Regions from separate parts of the Streptomyces sp. NPDC021115 genome, predicted to be linked through region 4. Evidence: riboswitches for the same ligand, from Rfam matches in the RefSeq annotation. Region 4 holds a riboswitch; each other region holds the start of a gene.
What was found. Region 4 has a riboswitch for cobalamin ahead of cobN (cobaltochelatase subunit CobN). Riboswitches for the same ligand answer to the same signal wherever they lie in the genome.
Positions count from the first base shown of each region.

Region 1: it holds a riboswitch for cobalamin, as region 4 does, so the genes downstream of both, ACH4TL_RS02680 (ribonucleoside-diphosphate reductase subunit alpha) here and cobN (cobaltochelatase subunit CobN) in region 4, are expected to answer to the same signal.
Region 2: it holds a riboswitch for cobalamin, as region 4 does, so the genes downstream of both, ACH4TL_RS31015 (cobalamin biosynthesis protein) here and cobN (cobaltochelatase subunit CobN) in region 4, are expected to answer to the same signal.
Region 3: it holds a riboswitch for cobalamin, as region 4 does, so the genes downstream of both, metE (5-methyltetrahydropteroyltriglutamate--homocysteine S-methyltransferase) here and cobN (cobaltochelatase subunit CobN) in region 4, are expected to answer to the same signal.

Region 1 covers NZ_JBIRQF010000001.1:591,524-595,835, forward strand. The annotation lists gene ACH4TL_RS02670 (histidine phosphatase family protein) at 1-466, opposite strand, end outside; gene ACH4TL_RS02675 (FGGY family carbohydrate kinase) at 603-2,072, shown strand; cobalamin riboswitch at 2,170-2,310, shown strand; gene ACH4TL_RS02680 (ribonucleoside-diphosphate reductase subunit alpha) at 2,438-4,312, shown strand, end outside.
Region 2 covers NZ_JBIRQF010000012.1:167,532-171,843, reverse strand. The annotation lists gene ACH4TL_RS31025 (anion permease) at 1-467, shown strand, start outside; gene ACH4TL_RS31020 (hypothetical protein) at 483-749, shown strand; cobalamin riboswitch at 927-1,069, shown strand; gene ACH4TL_RS31015 (cobalamin biosynthesis protein) at 1,214-2,176, shown strand; gene ACH4TL_RS31010 (cobyric acid synthase) at 2,173-3,702, shown strand; gene ACH4TL_RS31005 (putative cobaltochelatase) at 3,776-4,312, shown strand, end outside.
Region 3 covers NZ_JBIRQF010000002.1:988,333-992,644, reverse strand. The annotation lists gene ACH4TL_RS10065 (transporter substrate-binding domain-containing protein) at 1-602, opposite strand, end outside; partial or broken gene ACH4TL_RS10060 (FMN-binding glutamate synthase family protein) at 702-2,275, shown strand; cobalamin riboswitch at 2,344-2,568, shown strand; gene metE (5-methyltetrahydropteroyltriglutamate--homocysteine S-methyltransferase) at 2,734-4,312, shown strand, end outside.
Region 4 covers NZ_JBIRQF010000005.1:479,010-483,321, forward strand. The annotation lists gene ACH4TL_RS19705 (precorrin-8X methylmutase) at 1-164, opposite strand, end outside; gene cobG (precorrin-3B synthase) at 205-1,581, opposite strand; cobalamin riboswitch at 1,640-1,791, shown strand; gene cobN (cobaltochelatase subunit CobN) at 1,824-4,312, shown strand, end outside.

The sequences.
Region 1 (4,312 bases), on a different contig from region 4:
GCAGCAGGCTGTTGTGGGCCACGACGAGCACCGTGCCACCCCGGTGCGCGGCGGCCAGCCCGCGCAGGGCGGCGACGGCGCGGGCCGCGGCCTCGCCGGGGCGCTCCGAGCCGGGGAAGGCCCCGGCCTCGGGGTCGGCGCGGAAGGCCCGGACGGCCGCCGGGTCCTCCGCCTCCATCTCGGCGATCGTGCGGCCCTCGCCCCAGCCGAAGTCCATCTCGCGCAGGTCCTCGACGACTTCGGGCACCAGGGACAGCGCGGCGGCGGCCGGTTCCGCGGTGTGCCGGGCCCGGCCGAGCGGGGAGCAGGCCACCGCGTCGATCCCGCGGCCCCGCACCCAGTGGGCGAGGGCCCGCGCCTGCCGGTGGCCGCGCTCGGTCAGCGCGATGTCCGAGATCCCGGCGTACCGGTTCTCCGCGTGCCACACGGTCTCTCCGTGCCGTACGAGCAGCAGTCGGGCGGTCATCCGGGGCCTTTCGATATGCCAGCCATATGCGTCAGCCGCGTACGTCAGCCATTGCCTGATCACGTCGCGAGTGTTAAATCTAGCATCGCCCATGTGATGTGGGATGGGACACCGAGGTTCCGGAGGGCGGCAGGGCATGCGCGTGATCATCGGAGTGGATGTCGGCACCTCCGTCACCAAGGCCGTGGCCTTCGGCCGCGACGGGGTCGCGCTCGCCTCCGCGGCCCGCCCCAGCCGACTGGACCGGCTGCCAGGCGGCCTGGTCGAACAGGACCTGGAGGACGTGCTGCGCACGGTCGCCGAGGTCGTCCGCGAGGTGGCCGCGGCGCTCCCCGGCCCGCCCGCCGCGCTCGCGCTCACCGGCCAGGGCGACGGTCTGTGGCTGCGCGACGAGGCGGGCCGGGCGGTGCGCCCGCCGATCTCCTGGCTGGACGGCCGGGGAGGCGGGACCGTCGCCCGCTGGAGCGCGGACGGCACGCTCGCCGCCCTCCACGCCCGCACCGGCTCGGGGCTGTTCCCTGGCTGCCACGCCCCGCTGCTGCGCTGGCTGGCCGAGCACGAGCCAAAGGCGCTGGAGCGCGCGGCGGTCGCGGGCTACTGCGTGGACGCGGTGGCCCAGCGGCTGACCGGCGTCATCACCGTGGACGCCTCCGATGCCTCCCTGCCGTTCCTCGACGTCACCACCCGCACATATGTGCCGGACGCGCTGGAGCTGTGCGGACTGTCCGATTACGCCCGGCTGTTGCCCCCGCCCGCCGCGCCCGGCACCGTCCTCGCGCTGGACGACGCAGGGGCCCGGCTGACCGGGCTGCCGCGCGGACTGCCCGTCGTCTCCGGTCCGTACGACCTCCCCGCGTGCGCCATCGGCAGCGGGGTGCGGGACGTGGGCGACGGGCTGCTCATCGTCGGCACCACGCTGGCCTGCCAAGTCCTCACCGACCGCCCGGAGGTGGACCCGGCCGCCGGTCCGGCCGGGATGTGGCTGTGCACCCCCGATCCGGACCGCTGGCTGCGCGCGATGCCCGCTATGGTCGGCACCGCCGCCCTGGACTGGGTGCTCGATCTCACAGGGACGACCACGGCCGACCTGGACACCCTGCTTTCCGGGAGTCCGCCGGGCGCGAACGGCGTGACCGCGCTGCCCTTCCTGTCGGGCGCCGGGGAGCGCGCGCCGTTCGTGGAGCCCGCCGCCCGGGGGCGGTTGGACGGCCTGACCCTCGCCAGCACCCGCGCCGACTCCGTACGGGCCGTGTGCGAGGCCATCGCCTACGCGGCCCGCCACTGCCTGGAGGCGGCGGGGCTCTCGGGGCGGCTCGCGCTGTGCGGCGGGGGCGTGCGGTCCGCCGCGTGGACGGAGATTTTCGCGAGCGTCATGGGCCGGCCGGTGGTCGTGCCCGAAGAGCCGGAGGTCGGCGCGCGGGGCGCGGTCGCGGTCGCCTGGGCCTCGCTCGGCGACCCCGTGGACGCGTCCCGGTGGCACGCGGCGTCCCGTACCGTCGAGCCCCGGAGCGAGCTGCGCGACGCCTACGAGGACGGCTACGCGGGCTACCGCGCCCGCCTCGCCCGTGCCCTGGACGAATGGCGGCGGAGCGGCGCGGGAAGCTAGTTTTCCCTGGGATTCCGGCACTGCCCAGACCCGACACGACGCGCACAACTGTGCGAATTCTCCCAGCTGACGACACAACATCTGGGGGCGCGTGCGCACCGCGACACAAGATGTATGCTCGTCTCCGCTGTCGCCGCAGGGGAATCCGGTGCGAATCCGGAACTGTCCCGCAACGGTGTACGTGTGCGCTTTCGCGTACCCGTGAGTCCGATGACCTGCCGATGGCCGTCTGCATACGTCCGGGCCTCGCGGGGTGGGTCGATGGACGCTGCGTGGGGTGCCGTAGAGCGGAATCGGCATGCCCACGAGCGGCCATCGCGCACTGCCCTCGAAAGGCCCCCAGCCGAGCGAGGGAGACCACTTCAGTGACCATCGCGCCCGCCGACCCGGTTTCAGAGGCAGCGGATACTGCGGCAGCGGCCGACGCGCCCGGGACCGCCCTGCTGCGGACCCTGACGGCGCTCACCGCCGATCTGCCCGCCACCGACCCCGGCAAGGTCGCGGCCGCCGCCCTGCGCGGCCGCCATCCCGGTTCGGACGAGGCGGAGTTGCGCTCGCTGGCGACCGAGGCGGCGGCCGGGCTCATCGGCGAGGAACCGGAGTACTCCAAGCTGGCCGCGCGGCTGCTGACCCGCGCGATCGCCGAGGAGGCGGCCGGGCAGGGCGCGGACTCCTTCTCGGCCTCCGTCGCCGTGGGCCACCGCGAGGGCCTGATCGCCGACTCCACCGCCGAGTTCGTGACCGCCCACACCGCCCGGCTGGACGGCCTGGTGGACCAGGCGCTGGCCGACGGCGCCGACGACCGCTTCGGCTACTTCGGGCTGCGCACCCTGCACAGCCGCTATCTGCTGCGCCACCCCATCACCCGTCAGGTGATCGAGACCCCGCAGCACTTCCTGCTGCGGGTGGCCTGCGGGCTCGCCGAGGACCTGTCGGAGCGGGCGCTGGCGGACGTCGCCGAGCTGTACCGGATGACCAGCACGCTGTCGTACCTGCCCAGCTCCCCCACGCTGTTCAACTCCGGCACCCGCCACCCGCAGATGTCGTCCTGCTATCTGCTGGACTCGCCGCTGGACGAGCTGGACTCGATCTACAACCGCTACCACCAGGTGGCGCGGCTTTCGAAGCACGCGGGCGGCATCGGTCTGTCGTACTCCCGCATCCGCGCCCGCGGTTCGCTGATCCGCGGCACCAACGGGCACTCCAACGGCATCGTGCCGTTCCTGCGCACGCTCGACGCCTCGGTGGCGGCCGTCAACCAGGGCGGCCGGCGCAAGGGCGCGGCCTGCGTCTACCTGGAGACCTGGCACGCGGACATCGAGGAGTTCCTGGAGCTGCGGGACAACACGGGCGAAGAGGCCCGCCGCACCCACAACCTCAACATCGCGCACTGGATCCCGGACGAGTTCATGCGCCGGGTCGAGGCGGACGCCGACTGGTCGCTGTTCTCGCCGGTGGACGCGCCCGAGCTGGTCGACCTGTGGGGCGAGGAGTTCGAGACCGCGTACCGCCGGTTCGAGGCCGAGGGGCGGGCGCTCAAGAAGGTCCCGGCGCGCCAGCTGTACGCGCGGATGATGCGCACCCTCGCGCAGACCGGCAACGGCTGGATGACGTTCAAGGACGCCGCCAACCGCACCGCCAACCAGACCGCCGAGCCGGGCCGGGTCGTCCACTCCTCCAACCTGTGCACCGAGATCCTGGAGGTCACCGACGACGGCGAGACCGCCGTCTGCAACCTCGGCTCGGTCAACCTGGCCGCGCACCTCGGTGCGGACGGCGAGATGGACTGGGAGCGGCTGGACCGCACCGTCCGCACCGCCGTGACCTTCCTCGACCGCGTGGTGGACATCAACTTCTACCCCACGGAAGAGGCCGGGGCCTCCAACTCCCGCTGGCGGCCGGTGGGGCTCGGGCTGATGGGCCTCCAGGACGTGTTCTTCCGGCTGCGGCTGCCGTTCGACTCGGCCGAGGCGCAGGCGCTGTCCACCCGGATCTCCGAGCGCATCATGCTCGCCGCGTACGAGGCGTCCTGCGACCTCGCCGAGCGCCACGGTCCGCACCCGGCCTGGGCCGAGACCCGCACCGCGCGCGGTGTGCTCCACCCGGACCACTACACCGACGCGACCGCCACCTGGCCCGAGCGCTGGGAGGCGCTGCGGCAGCGGATGGCGACGACCGGCATGCGGAACTCGCTGCTCCTGGCCATCGCGCCGACCGCCACCATCGCCTCCATCGCGGGC
Region 2 (4,312 bases), on a different contig from region 4:
TCGCGCTGTCCACCACGCAGGTCTGCTCGGGCGCCGTCATGGGTGCGGGCGTCGGCCGCAAGGGCGGTGTGGTGCGCTGGTCGACCGCGGGCCGCATGGTCGCCGCCTGGGTGCTGACCCTCCCGGCCGCCGGTCTGGTGGCCGCGGGTGCGGCGCTGCTGGCCGACCAGGGCAACGGGGGCATCGCCGCCGTCGCCGTCCTCGCGGTGGTGGGCTGCAGCGTCATCTGGGTGCTCTCGCGCCGCAAGCCGGTGGACGCGGGGAACGTCAACGCGCCGAGCGTGGAGCCCGTCGAGTCGCCCGGTGTCATCACCACCGCGCTGCGGACGGTGTCCCCGCCGCCCGCCGGGAAGACCACGTCCGCCGGGTCCGCCGCGTCCGCCACCGATGGCGACGACGACACGAACGACGGCTCGTCCGCCTCCGCCCCGACCCCCGCCACCGCGGGCACCCGTTCCACCAGCTGACAGGGAGCACACACCATGCACATCGACTGGGCGGCCCTCGGCCAGGTCTTCGGCGTCAGCCTCGCGGTGACGGTCGGCGTCGTAGGGGTCTTCACCCTGGGCATCATCGGCACCTCCCGTACGGCACAGCCGCAGCCCCAGGCCGCGGCGTCCGCCGCTGGCGGCGCTGGCGGCGCTGGCGGCGCTGGCGGCGCGTCCCAGGTGGCGCGCACCGGCGCGTACGCCTGCTTCGCGCTGTGCGCCGCGGTGGTGGCGTACGGCATCTATCTGATCGTGGCCTGACGCCACGGAACGCCACAGAAGGCCGCGGGGCGGTGGGTGCGGATCGGCGCCCACCGCCCCGCGGCCGTTTGCCGGATGGGCGCCTGTGGGCCTCGGCACACTCCGGCATCGCAGGTCACATGCGAGTTGACGCCCATTCGCGCCCCATGGTGGACTTCCCGAGCCAAACGGCGGCAGAAGAGGAAGCCGGTGAGAATCCGGCGCGGTCCCGCCACTGTCACCGGGGAGCGCTCTCCCCTCACCGCGAGGGGTCACGGCCGTCCGTACACGAGGAGGGCTGGAAGACCGGGAGAGCCGCGGATCCGGGAGCCAGGAGACTCGCACCGCCGGTCACGTCGAGCCAGGGCGCGGACCCTGAGTGAGGACATACCGCCATGCCCGGCACTGCCACGCCGTCAGCTCCATCCGTTGTCCATATGCCCGGCGGCGGTCCCGTCCGCAGAGGCGTGACGGCGGTCTGAGGGATGCGTGCCGACCACGCCTCGTACGCGTGCGGCGCCGCTCTCGGCTTCCTCGGTGATCTCGCCGCGGGCGATCCGCGCCGCGGCCATCCGGTGGCCGCGTTCGGGCGCGCCGCCGCGTCCGCCGAGCGGCTGCTGTGGCGCGACCACCGCGGTTCCGGGGCCCTGCACACCGCGCTGTGCGCGGGCGGCGCGGCCGCCGGTGCCGCGCTGCTGGCCCGTACCGTACGCACCCTCACCGGGCCCCGCCGTACGGCCGACGCCGCGCTGACCGCCGCCGCCACATGGGCCGTGCTGGGCGGCACCTCGCTCGTACGGGAGGCCCGGGCCATCGGTGACGCGCTGGCCGCCGGGGACGTCGACGCCGCGCGGGAGCGGCTGCCGCATCTGTGCGGACGCGATCCGCAGGCGCTGGACGCTCAGCAGATCGCGCGGGCGGTCGTCGAGTCGGTGGCCGAGAACACCTCGGACGCGGTCGTGGGCGCGCTGGTGTGGGGGGCCGTGGCCGGGGTGCCTGGGCTCGTCGGCTTCCGCGCCGTCAACACCCTGGACGCCATGGTGGGCCACAAGTCGGCCCGCTACCGCAGGTTCGGCTGGGCGGCGGCCCGGCTGGACGACGTCGCGGGCTGGCCCGGCGCCCGGCTCACCGCCGCCCTGGCCGCCCTCGCCGGGCCCGATCCGCGCGGCGCGTGGCGCTCCTGGCGGCGCGACGGCGGACGCCATCCGAGCCCCAACGCGGGCCCGGTGGAGGCGGCGTTCGCGGGCGCGCTGGGGGTGCGGCTGGGCGGCACCCTGGCGTACGCGGGCCGGGTCGAGCACCGTCCCGTACTGAATCCGGGCGGCCGTCCCGTGGCGGTGGCCGACATTCCGCGGGCGATCCGTCTCTCGCGGCAGGTGTCGGCGCTCGCCCTGCTCGCCACCGCCGTGGGGCGCTCCGCGGCAAGCCAGAGAGGGGTGACCCGATGACCTCGGGGGGCGGACTGCTCATCGCGGGGACGACCTCGGACGCCGGGAAGAGCGTCGTCACGGCGGGCATATGCCGCTGGCTGGCGCGCAAAGGGCTCCGGGTCGCCCCGTTCAAGGCGCAGAACATGTCGCTCAACTCCTTCGTCACCCGGGACGGCGCCGAGATCGGCCGGGCGCAGGCCATGCAGGCCGCCGCCGCGCGCGTCGAACCGAGCGCCCTGATGAACCCGGTCCTGCTGAAGCCGGGCAGCGACCGCAGCAGCCAGGTGGTGCTGCTCGGCAAGCCGGTGGGCGAGATGAGCGCCAGGGGCTATCACTCGGAGCGGCGCGAAGGGCTGCTGGAGACCGTCACCGGCTGTCTGAGCGAGCTGCGGCGCACGCACGACGCGGTGATCTGCGAGGGCGCGGGCAGCCCGGCCGAGATCAATCTGCGCCGCACCGACATCGTCAACCTGGGTCTCGCCCGGGCCGCGGGGCTGCCGGTCGTCGTGGTCGGGGACATCGACCGCGGCGGCGTCTTCGCGTCGTTCTTCGGCACCACCGCGCTGCTGTCCCGGGAGGACCAGCGGCATGTCGCCGCCTATGTGGTGAACAAGTTCCGCGGCGATGTGAGCCTGCTGGAACCCGGCCTGGACATGCTGCGCGACCTCACCGGACGGCCGACCGTCGGCGTGCTGCCGTACGCCCACGGCCTCGGCATCGACGAGGAGGACGGGCTGCGGGTCTCGCTGCGCGGCACGGTGCGCGAGAGCGTCGTCGCACCACCGCACGGCGCGGACGTACTGCGGGTCGCGGTGGCCGCCGTACCGCTGATGTCCAACTTCACCGATGTGGACGCGCTGGCCGCCGAGCCGGGCGTGGTCGTGCGCTTCGTGGACCGCCCGGAGGAGCTGACCGACGCCGATCTGGTGGTGCTGCCGGGCACCCGGGGCACCGTCAGGGCGCTGGAGTGGCTGCGGGAGCGCGGTCTCGCCGACGCGATAGCGCGGCGGGCCGCGGAGGGGCGGCCGGTGCTCGGCATCTGCGGCGGCTTCCAGGCGCTCGGCGAGCACATCGAGGACGAGGTCGAGTCGAAGGCCGGAACGGTCGCGGGCCTCGGACTGCTGCCCGTACGGGTCCGCTTCGCCACGGACAAGACCCTGGCCCGGCCGGTGGGCGAGGCGCTGGGCGAGCGGGTGGAGGGCTACGAGATCCACCACGGGGTCGCCGAACTGCTCGACGGGGGCGACGAACCGTTCCTGGACGGCTGCCGGGTGGGCGCGGTGTGGGGCACCCACTGGCACGGCTCGCTGGAGAGCGACGGCTTCCGCCGCGCCTTCCTGCGGCGGGTCGCGCGGGCGGCGGGCCGGGCGTTCGTCCCCGCCCCCGACACCCGCTTCGGGGAGCTGCGCGAGGAGCAGCTGGACCGGCTGGGCGATCTGATCGAGGAACACGCGGACACGGACGCGCTGCTGCGGCTCATCGAGGGCGGCGTACCGGACGAGCTGCCCTTCGTACCGCCCGGAGCGCCGGGAGGGACGTCTTGAGCACACGACGCGCCCCCGTACGCCCCGCACCCGTACGCACCGACCGCGCACGCACCGTAGGAGGTACCGAAGCATGACCACCGCTGCCTACCCGTTCACCGCGGTCGTCGGAATGGACGACATGCGGCTCGCCCTGCTCCTCAACGCCGTCTCGCCCGCCGTGGGCGGCGTGCTGGTGCGCGGCGAGAAGGGCACGGCCAAGTCGACGGCGGTGCGCGCGCTGTCCACCCTGCTGCCGCCGGTCGAGGTCGTCCCCGGGTGCCGCTTCTCGTGCGATCCGGCCGCGCCCGACCCGGGCTGCCCGGACGGACCGCACGAGACCACCGGCGGGGACGCGCGCCCCGCGCGGATGGTGGAGCTGCCGGTCGGCGCCTCCGAGGACCGCCTGGTCGGGTCGCTCGACATCGAGCGGGCGCTGTCGGACGGCGTCAAGGCGTTCGAGCCGGGGCTGCTCGCGGACGCGCACCGCGGGGTGCTCTACGTCGACGAGGTCAACCTGCTGCACGACCACCTGATCGACCTGCTGCTCGACGCGGCCGCCATGGGCGCCTCCTACGTGGAGCGCGAGGGCGTCTCCGTACGGCACGCCGCGCGCTTCCTGCTGGTGGGC
Region 3 (4,312 bases), on a different contig from region 4:
GTCCTCGTCGTCCCGACGGCCTGCCGGATGGTCATGAACGCGGGCTCGACCAGGCGCAGTTCGGGGTGTTCGGCGACGTGTGCGGTGAGTGGCTGCCGGATTCCCGCCGCGGCCTCCAGTCCCTCGGCGTGGAAGACGTCGACCCCCTCCGGGCCCCGGACCACGGTGGCGTGGCGCAGGGTGCGCGTCAGGTACAGGTCGTAGGCGGAGCCCTGCTTCACCCCGATGCGGACGCCAGGACGGTCCACGTCGTCCGGTGTCCGCAGCGCGGACCCGGCCGGGACGGCGTACGTCCCCTCGATGTGCACGTACGGGGCGGTGAACGCGATCTCCGCCTCACGGGCCGGTTCGACGGCGAGGAAGCACAGGTCGGCGCGGCCGGTGGCCATGGCCTCGTACGACTTGCGGGCCGCGTCGAAGCAGCGGAACTCCACGGACAGGCCGAGGCGCCGGGCCAGCTCCCCGGCCAGCTCGACGGTGACCCCGCGCGGCGCGTCCGGGGTGCCCTGGGCGAGGACGGGGTTACCGAGGTTGACGGAGGCGCGGAGCGCTCCGGCGGGGGCGAGGTCGCGGGCGAGCGCGGTGAGGTCGGTTGTGTCCATGGGCCGAGTCTAGGAAGACCAGGCAGCGTGGCGGGGCCTTGAAGATCTCTTGACCGCGCGGCCGGGCATGGCGGACGGACACCGGGCAACCTGCGGAGGATGACACGCGTCGGAATCGTCGTCCTGATGGTGGCCGCCGCCCTGGCGTCGGGCGTGGCCGCGGTGGGGATCTCGCCCTGGTGGCCGCCGTACCGCTCGCCCTGCTGGGGCTGCTGGGGACCCGGGACCTGCTGCAACGCCGCCACTCGGTGCTGCGCAACTATCCCGTCCTGGGCCACGCCCGCTTCCTGCTGGAGGCGATCCGGCCCGAGCTCCAGCAGTACTTCATCGAGCGCAACTTCGACGGGCGGCCCTTCGACCGGGACGTCCGCAGCATCGTCTACGAGCGGGCGAAGGGCACCGACGCCGAGGAGCCGTTCGGCACCGAGCGGGATGTGTACCAGCCCGGGTACGAGTTCCTGGTGCCGTCGATGGCTCCGTGCCCGGTGCCGGAAACGGTGCCGAGGGTGCGCGTCGGCGGGCCCGACTGCGGCCGCCCGTACGACATGGCGCTGCTGAACGTGTCGGCGATGAGCTTCGGCTCGCTCTCGGCGAACGCGATCCTCGCCCTCAACGGGGGTGCGGCGGCCAGGGGTTTCGCCCACGACACCGGTGAGGGCGGGCTGTCGGAGTACCACCTGCGGCCGGGCGGCGACCTGGTCTGGGAGATCGGCACCGGATACTTCGGCTGCCGCACCCGGGACGGCGGCTTCGATCCGGTTGAGTTCGCCGACAAGGCCGCGTACGACCAGGTGAAGTGCGTGTCGCTCAAGCTCTCGCAGGGCGCCAAGCCGGGCATCGGCGGGGTCCTGCCGGGAGCCAAGGTCAACGCCGAGATCGCGCGGGTGCGGGAGGTGCCGGAGGGGCGTACGGTCATCTCGCCCCCGTACCACCGGGTGTTCTCCACGCCGCGCGAACTGGTCCGCTTCCTGGCCCGGATGAGGGAGCTGTCCGGCGGCAAACCGTCCGGCTTCAAGCTCTGTGTGGGCTCGCGGCGGCAGTTCCTCGCCGTGTGCAAGGCCATGCGGGAGGAGGGCACGGCCCCCGATTTCATCGTGGTGGACGGGGCCGAGGGCGGCACCGGGGCCGCGCCACTGGAGTTCGCCGACCACCTCGGCGCGCCGCTCACCGAGGGGCTGCTCACCGTGCACAACGCGCTGGTCGGCGCGGGGCTGCGGGACCGGGTCAAGGTCGGCGCGAGCGGCAAGATAGCCACCGGTACCGACCTGGTCAAACGCATGGTGCAGGGCGCGGATTACGGCAACGCGGCGCGGGCCATGATGTTCGCCGTGGGCTGTATCCAGGCCCAGCGGTGCCACACCAACACCTGCCCCACCGGCGTCACCACCCAGGACCCCCGGCGGGCCCGCGCCCTCGACGTCGGCGACAAGACGCCCCGGGTGCGGCGTCTGCAAGAGGCGACGGTGGCGAGCGCGCTCCAGATCATGGCGTCCATGGGGGTCACCGAACCCGCGCAGCTGCGCCCGCACATGCTGCGGCGGCGTACCGACCCCGTCACGCACAGGTCCTACGAGGAGCTGTACGAGTGGCTTGCGCCCGGGCAGTTGCTCGCCGAGGCGCCCGCGTCCTGGGCGGCCGACTGGAAGGCCGCCGACCCCGACCGCTGGGACTGACCACCGGGTGTCCCAACTCACCATCCGAATGCCGGGCCGGGGCTCGGCACACCGCCGGACGGCGCCGTAGTCTTGCCGGTGCAGCTGGTTCGCCCCGTCCGCCAGGCGGGAGGCGTCGCAAGAGGGAACCCGGTGGGAATCCGGGACTGCCCCGCAGCGGTGAACGGGAACGACCGCCGTCATACGCACTGGACCCGGGGAAACGGGTCTGGGAAGCGACGGCCACTAGGTGTCCTCTTCTTCGGAGGACGCGCCCGTGAGTCCGAAGACCTGCCACCTGCCCGCGTGCGGACGACTCGTACGCGGACATCCCGGTGACCTCGAGGGCGGGTCGGCGTACATACCCGAAACGGACGACCGCGCTGTGCCGCGCGAGACCGTACCGCCGGGTTCGTCACCCTTCGCGCTCTCGTCCCGTTGCCGGGATCTCAGGGATTCATCTCGCGAAGGAGATCTCCGTGACCGACAAGCCCGCAGCCGCGGCAGCACGGGCCACCGTGTACGGCTACCCCCGCCAGGGCCCGGACCGGGAACTGAAGAAGGCGATCGAGGGCTACTGGAAGGGCCGCGTCACCGCCGACGCCCTCCGTGCCACCGCCGCCGACCTGCGCCGGTCCAACTGGCAGCAGCTGGCCGGGGCCGGTGTCGACGAGGTCCCCACGGGTGACTTCTCGGCGTACGACCACGTCCTGGACACCACCGTGATGGTCGGCGCGATCCCCGGGCGCCACCGGGCCGCCGTCGCCGCCGATCCGCTCGACGGATACTTCGCGATGGCGCGCGGGACGCAGGACATCGCGCCGCTGGAGATGACCAAGTGGTTCGACACCAACTACCACTACCTGGTCCCGGAGCTGGGCCCGGACACCGTCTTCACCGCCGACTCCGCCAAGCAGGTCGGCGAGCTCAGGGAGGCGCGGGCCCTCGGGCTCACCGCCCGGCCGGTCCTGGTCGGCCCGGTCACCTATCTGCTGCTCGCCAAGCCCGCGCCCGGGGTGGCCGCCGACTTCGAGCCGCTGACGCTGCTCGACCGGCTGCTGCCGGTGTACGCCGAGGTCCTGGCCGACCTGCGCGCGGCCGGGGCGGAGTGGGTGCAGCTGGACGAGCCCGCCCTCGTCCAGGACCGCACCCCGGCCGAGCTGAACACCGCCGCCCGCGCCTACCGCGACCTCGGCGCCCTCACCGACCGGCCCAAGCTGCTGATCGCCTCGTACTTCGACCGGCTCGGCGACGCCCTGCCGGTGCTGGCCAAGGCGCCGGTCGAGGGGCTTGCCCTGGACTTCACCGAGGCCGCCGCCACCCAGCTGGACGCGCTCGCCGCCGTCGGCGGGCTGCCCGGCAAGCGGCTGGTCGCCGGTGTGGTCAACGGCCGCAACGTCTGGGTCAACGACCTGGGGAAGTCCCTGTCCACCCTCGGCACCCTGCTCGGGCTCGCCGACCGGGTCGACGTCTCGGCCTCCTGCTCCCTGCTCCACGTCCCGCTCGACGCGGCGGCCGAGCGGGACATCGATCCGCAGATCCTGCGCTGGCTGGCCTTCGCCGAGCAGAAGACCACCGAGATCGTCACCCTCGCCAAGGGCCTGGCCCAGGGCACCGGCGCGATCACCGCGGAACTCGCCGCCAACCGGGCCGCCCTCGCCTCCCGTGCGAACTCCGCCCTCACCCGCGACCCGGCCGTCCGCGCCCGCACCGGCGCGGTCACCGGGGCCGACGCCCGCCGCTCCCGGCCCTACGCCGAACGGGCCGGGGCGCAGCGCGCCCACCTGGGCCTGCCGCTGCTGCCGACCACCACCATCGGCTCCTTCCCGCAGACCGGCGAGCTGCGTGCCGCCCGCGCCGGCCTGCGTACCGGGCGGATCGACACGGCCGGGTACGAGGAGCGCGTCAAGGCCGAGATCCAGGAGGTGATCGCCTTCCAGGAGAAGGCCGGTCTGGACGTCCTGGTGCACGGCGAGGCCGAGCGCAACGACATGGTGCAGTACTTCGCCGAACAGCTCAGCGGCTACCTCGCCACCCAGCACGGCTGGGTGCAGTCCT
Region 4 (4,312 bases):
TTGACCAGGTCGACCATGCCGCATGCGTGGATCATCCGCACCACCACCTGGCTGACGTCGGCGGGGAGCCCGCCCAGGTCCGCCTCGGCGCGGATGGTGGCAAAGGAGGCGCGGTAGATGGCCGCTCCGTCCTTCTCGTAGTCGAACACTGTGTCCTCGATCATGTCGTTGATCATGCCGTCATGTCGTTGCTGATGCCGTTGCTCATGCGGTTTCGCGGGCCGTCGCCACGGCATCCGCCAACCGCTCCGCCGCCACGTCCGTCCCGCGGCCGCTCGCGCCGTCCGGCTCCCGCGGGTCGCGCACGGTGAGCCGGTAGTCCGTACCGGAGGTGGCCAGCGCGTCCACCCAGCGGCCGCCGGGGTGGCCGCAGCGCCGCTCGCAGCCGGAGAAGTACACCGGCGGCGCGTCGGGGGAGCGGGGAGCGCCCGTACGAGGGGCGTCCGCCACCGCGCGCGCCGCGTGGGCGCGCACATCGGCCAGGGACTTGGCGCAGCCCGGCTGCCCCGTGCACGCGCCGACCCCGACCCATGGGGAGTCCGGATCGGTCACCAGCCCCGCGTCGGCCACCTCGCGCGCAGCGGCCCGCGCGCCGTCCGCGGTGAACCCCGGGAGCACCACGCCGCGCCAGGGTGTCACACGCAGATCGCCCGACCCGTGCCGGGCGGCGAGCCCGGCGAGCAGCCGCCACCGCGCCGCGCGGACCCGGCCCAGGGGAACGAGGACGGACACGGCGTGGCGCCCGTCCGGCCCGGACACCACGCCCGGCGCGGGCGGCGCGCCGGGCTTCGGCGCGCTCGGCACGTCGTGTCCGATACGTACGGCTTCGACACCCTCGTCCGCGAGTCGCGCCGCCAAGCCCTCGGCCGTCACGGCGTGTTGCGCGGGCAGTTCGCGCACCCGCCACGCCCGCGTACCGCTTTCCCGGGTCCGGGTCAGGAACTCCACGGCGGCCAGTGCGGCGGCGCGTGATGCGTCCTCCGCCCGCACCTCCAGCGCACACCCGGAGCCCACGCCCAGCACCGCTCCGTCATCGCGGGTTGCGATCAATGTCACATCCGCGCCGAGTGCGCCCACATCGCCTCGGCCGTCGTCCATCGCGAACAGGAAACGGCCCGACAAGCCGGACAGCTCCGCCCACGTACCGGCGCACAGCGCGGCGTCCAACTCCCGCGCCCACGCGGCGACATCGCCGCATCCGGCGCCGTCAAGGCCGCTCAGCGGAGACGCCACGATGTTGCGCACCCGGTCGTACCGGTCGGAGGGCAGCAGCCCGGCGGTCCGCAGCGCGGCCGCCAGCTCGCCGCCGCATCCCGTGTCCAGGCCCCGGACCTGGAGATTGCCCCGTGAGGTGAGGTCGAGCCGACCGTCCCCCAGCTCCTCGCACACCCCCGCCAGCGCCTCCGCCTGACCAGCCGTCAGCAGGCCGCCCGGGATGCGGACGCGCGCCAGGGAGCCGTCGTCCGCCGGGTGCAGCCGCAGCGCGCCGGGGCAGGCGTCATCGCGTCCGCGCGCCCGCCGCGAGGGCGCTCCGGAGGGCGCTTCATCCGCAAGTGGGCCGGTTGTCGGGGGGAGGGACATGGCGGCGAGCATACCGACGTCCGGTCGGCCCTCACCGTCCCGTACCAGGTCAGCAACGCCTACTATGCTCTTCGGCGGGCCGTCTGGCCCGCCGGACGCACAAGACGGCGTCTAGGGGAGGAAACCGGTGCGAATCCGGTGCGGTCCCGCCACTGTGAGCACGACAGCCCGCCGTGCGAGCCAGGAACTCCTGCCGTCTTCCAACCCGCCCGGGGCGCGGACCCCGAGGAAGGCACTGAGCCATGATTCTGCTGCTGTCGACGTCCGACACCGACCTGCTCAGTGCCCGCGCGGCCACGGGCCCGGTGCCGTACCGCCTCGCCAACCCGGCGCGGCTCCCGCTCGACGACCTGCCCGGCCTCCTCGACGGGGTCGAACTCGTCGTCGTGCGGCTGCTCGGTGGCATCCGTGCCTGGGAGGACGGCCTCGAAACCCTGCTCGCCGGCGATCTGCCCGTCGTCGTCCTCAGCGGTGAACAGGCCCCTGACGCCCAGCTCATGGAGGCGTCCACGGTCCCCGTCGGGATCGCCGCCGAGGCGCACGCCTACCTCGCCCACGGCGGGCCCGCCAACCTCGACCAGCTGGCCCGGTTCCTGTCCGACACCGTGCTGCTCACCGGCCACGGCTTCGAACCGCCCGCCCCCGCCCCCACCTGGGGCCCGCTGGAGCGCACCGCCCGCGAGGACGTGACCGGCCCGACGGTCGCCGTGCTCTACTACCGGGCCCACCACATGAGCGGCAACACCGCCTTCGTGGAGGCGCTGTGCCGGGCCGTGGAGGACGCCGGGGCCCGCCCGCTGCCGCTGTTCGTCGCCTCCCTCCGGGCCCCCGAGCCCGAGCTGATCGACGCCCTCGGCGCGGCCGACGCCATCGTCACGACCGTGCTCGCCGCGGGCGGCACCCGCCCCGCCGACGCCTCGGCGGGCGGCGACGACGAGGCGTGGGACGCGGGCGCGCTCGCCGCGCTCGACGTCCCCGTGCTCCAGGCGCTGTGCCTGACCTCGCCGCGCAGCGCGTGGGAGGAGAACGACGAGGGCCTTTCACCGCTGGACGCCGCGACCCAGGTCGCCGTCCCGGAGTTCGACGGACGGCTGATCACCGTGCCGTTCTCCTTCAAGGAGGTCGACGAGGACGGGCTGCCCGTCTACGCCGCCGATCCCGAGCGCGCCGCGCGTGTCGCCGGAATCGCGGTACGACACGCCCGGCTCCGCCACATACCGGCCGCCGACAAGCGCCTCGCGCTCGTCCTGTCCGCGTATCCCACCAAGCACTCCCGCATCGGCAACGCGGTCGGCCTCGACACCCCCGCGAGCGCCGTCGCCCTGCTGCGCCGACTGCGCGCCGAAGGGTACGACTTCGGCCCCGAGGAGGGCGACGGGGCGCTCCCCGGCCTGGCCTCCGGCGCCGGAGACGAACTGATCTACGCCCTCATCGAGGCAGGCGGCCACGACCAGGACTGGCTGACCGAGGAGCAGCTGGCCAAGAACCCGGTCCGCATCCCGGCCGCCGACTACCGCCGCTGGTACGCCACGCTGCCGCGGGAGCTGCGCGACGCGGTCGAGGAGCACTGGGGCCCGCCGCCCGGCGAGATGTTCGTGGACACCAGCCGCGACCCCGAGGGCGAGATCGTGCTCGCCGCGCTGCGCCACAACAACCTCCTGGTCGTCATCCAGCCGCCGCGCGGCTTCGGCGAGAACCCCATCGCCATCTACCACGACCCCGACCTGCCGCCCTCGCACCACTACCTGGCCGCCTACCGCTGGATGGCCACCCCCGAGGCCGACGGCGGCTTCGGCGCCGACGCCATGGTGCACCTGGGCAAGCACGGCAACCTGGAGTGGCTGCCGGGCAAGAACGCGGGGCTGTCCGCCGCCTGCGGCCCCGACGCCGCACTCGGCGACCTGCCGCTGATCTACCCCTTCCTGGTCAACGACCCCGGCGAGGGCACCCAGGCCAAGCGCCGCGTCCACGCCACCCTGGTCGACCACCTCGTCCCGCCGATGGCGCGCGCCGACTCCTACGGCGACATCGCCCGGCTGGAACAGCTGCTGGACGAGTACGCCGCCATCTCCTCCATGGACCCGGCCAAGCTGCCCGCCATCCGCGCCCAGATCTGGACCCTGATCCAGGCCGCCCGGCTCGACCACGACCTGGGGATGGAGGAGCGGCCCGACGACGAGGGCTTCGACGACTTCCTGCTGCACGTCGACGGCTGGCTGTGCGAGGTCAAGGACGCCCAGATCCGCGACGGACTGCATGTCCTCGGCGGCGCGCCGACCGGCCCCGAGCGCGTCAACCTCGTGCTGGCCATCCTGCGCGCCCGCCAGATCTGGGGCGGTACGTCGGCGCTCCCCGGGCTGCGCGAGGCGCTGGGCCTGGACGAGTCGGCCGCCACCCGCACCGGCGCCGACGAGGCCGAGGAGCGCGCCCGCACCCTCGTGCAGGCGATGGAGGACGCGGACTGGGCCCCGGAGGCAGCCGAGAAGGCTGTCCTGGACCTGCCCGAGGTCCAGCGGGCCGCGGTCATTCCGATCCTGGAGTTCGCCGCCCGCGAGGTCGTGCCGCGCCTCGCCGCCACGACCGACGAGATCGACCACGCGGTCCACGCCCTGAACGGCGGTTTCGTGCCCGCGGGGCCGTCCGGATCGCCGCTGCGCGGGCTGGTCAACGTCCTGCCGACCGGCCGCAACTTCTACTCCGTCGACCCCAAGGCCGTGCCCAGCCGCCTGGC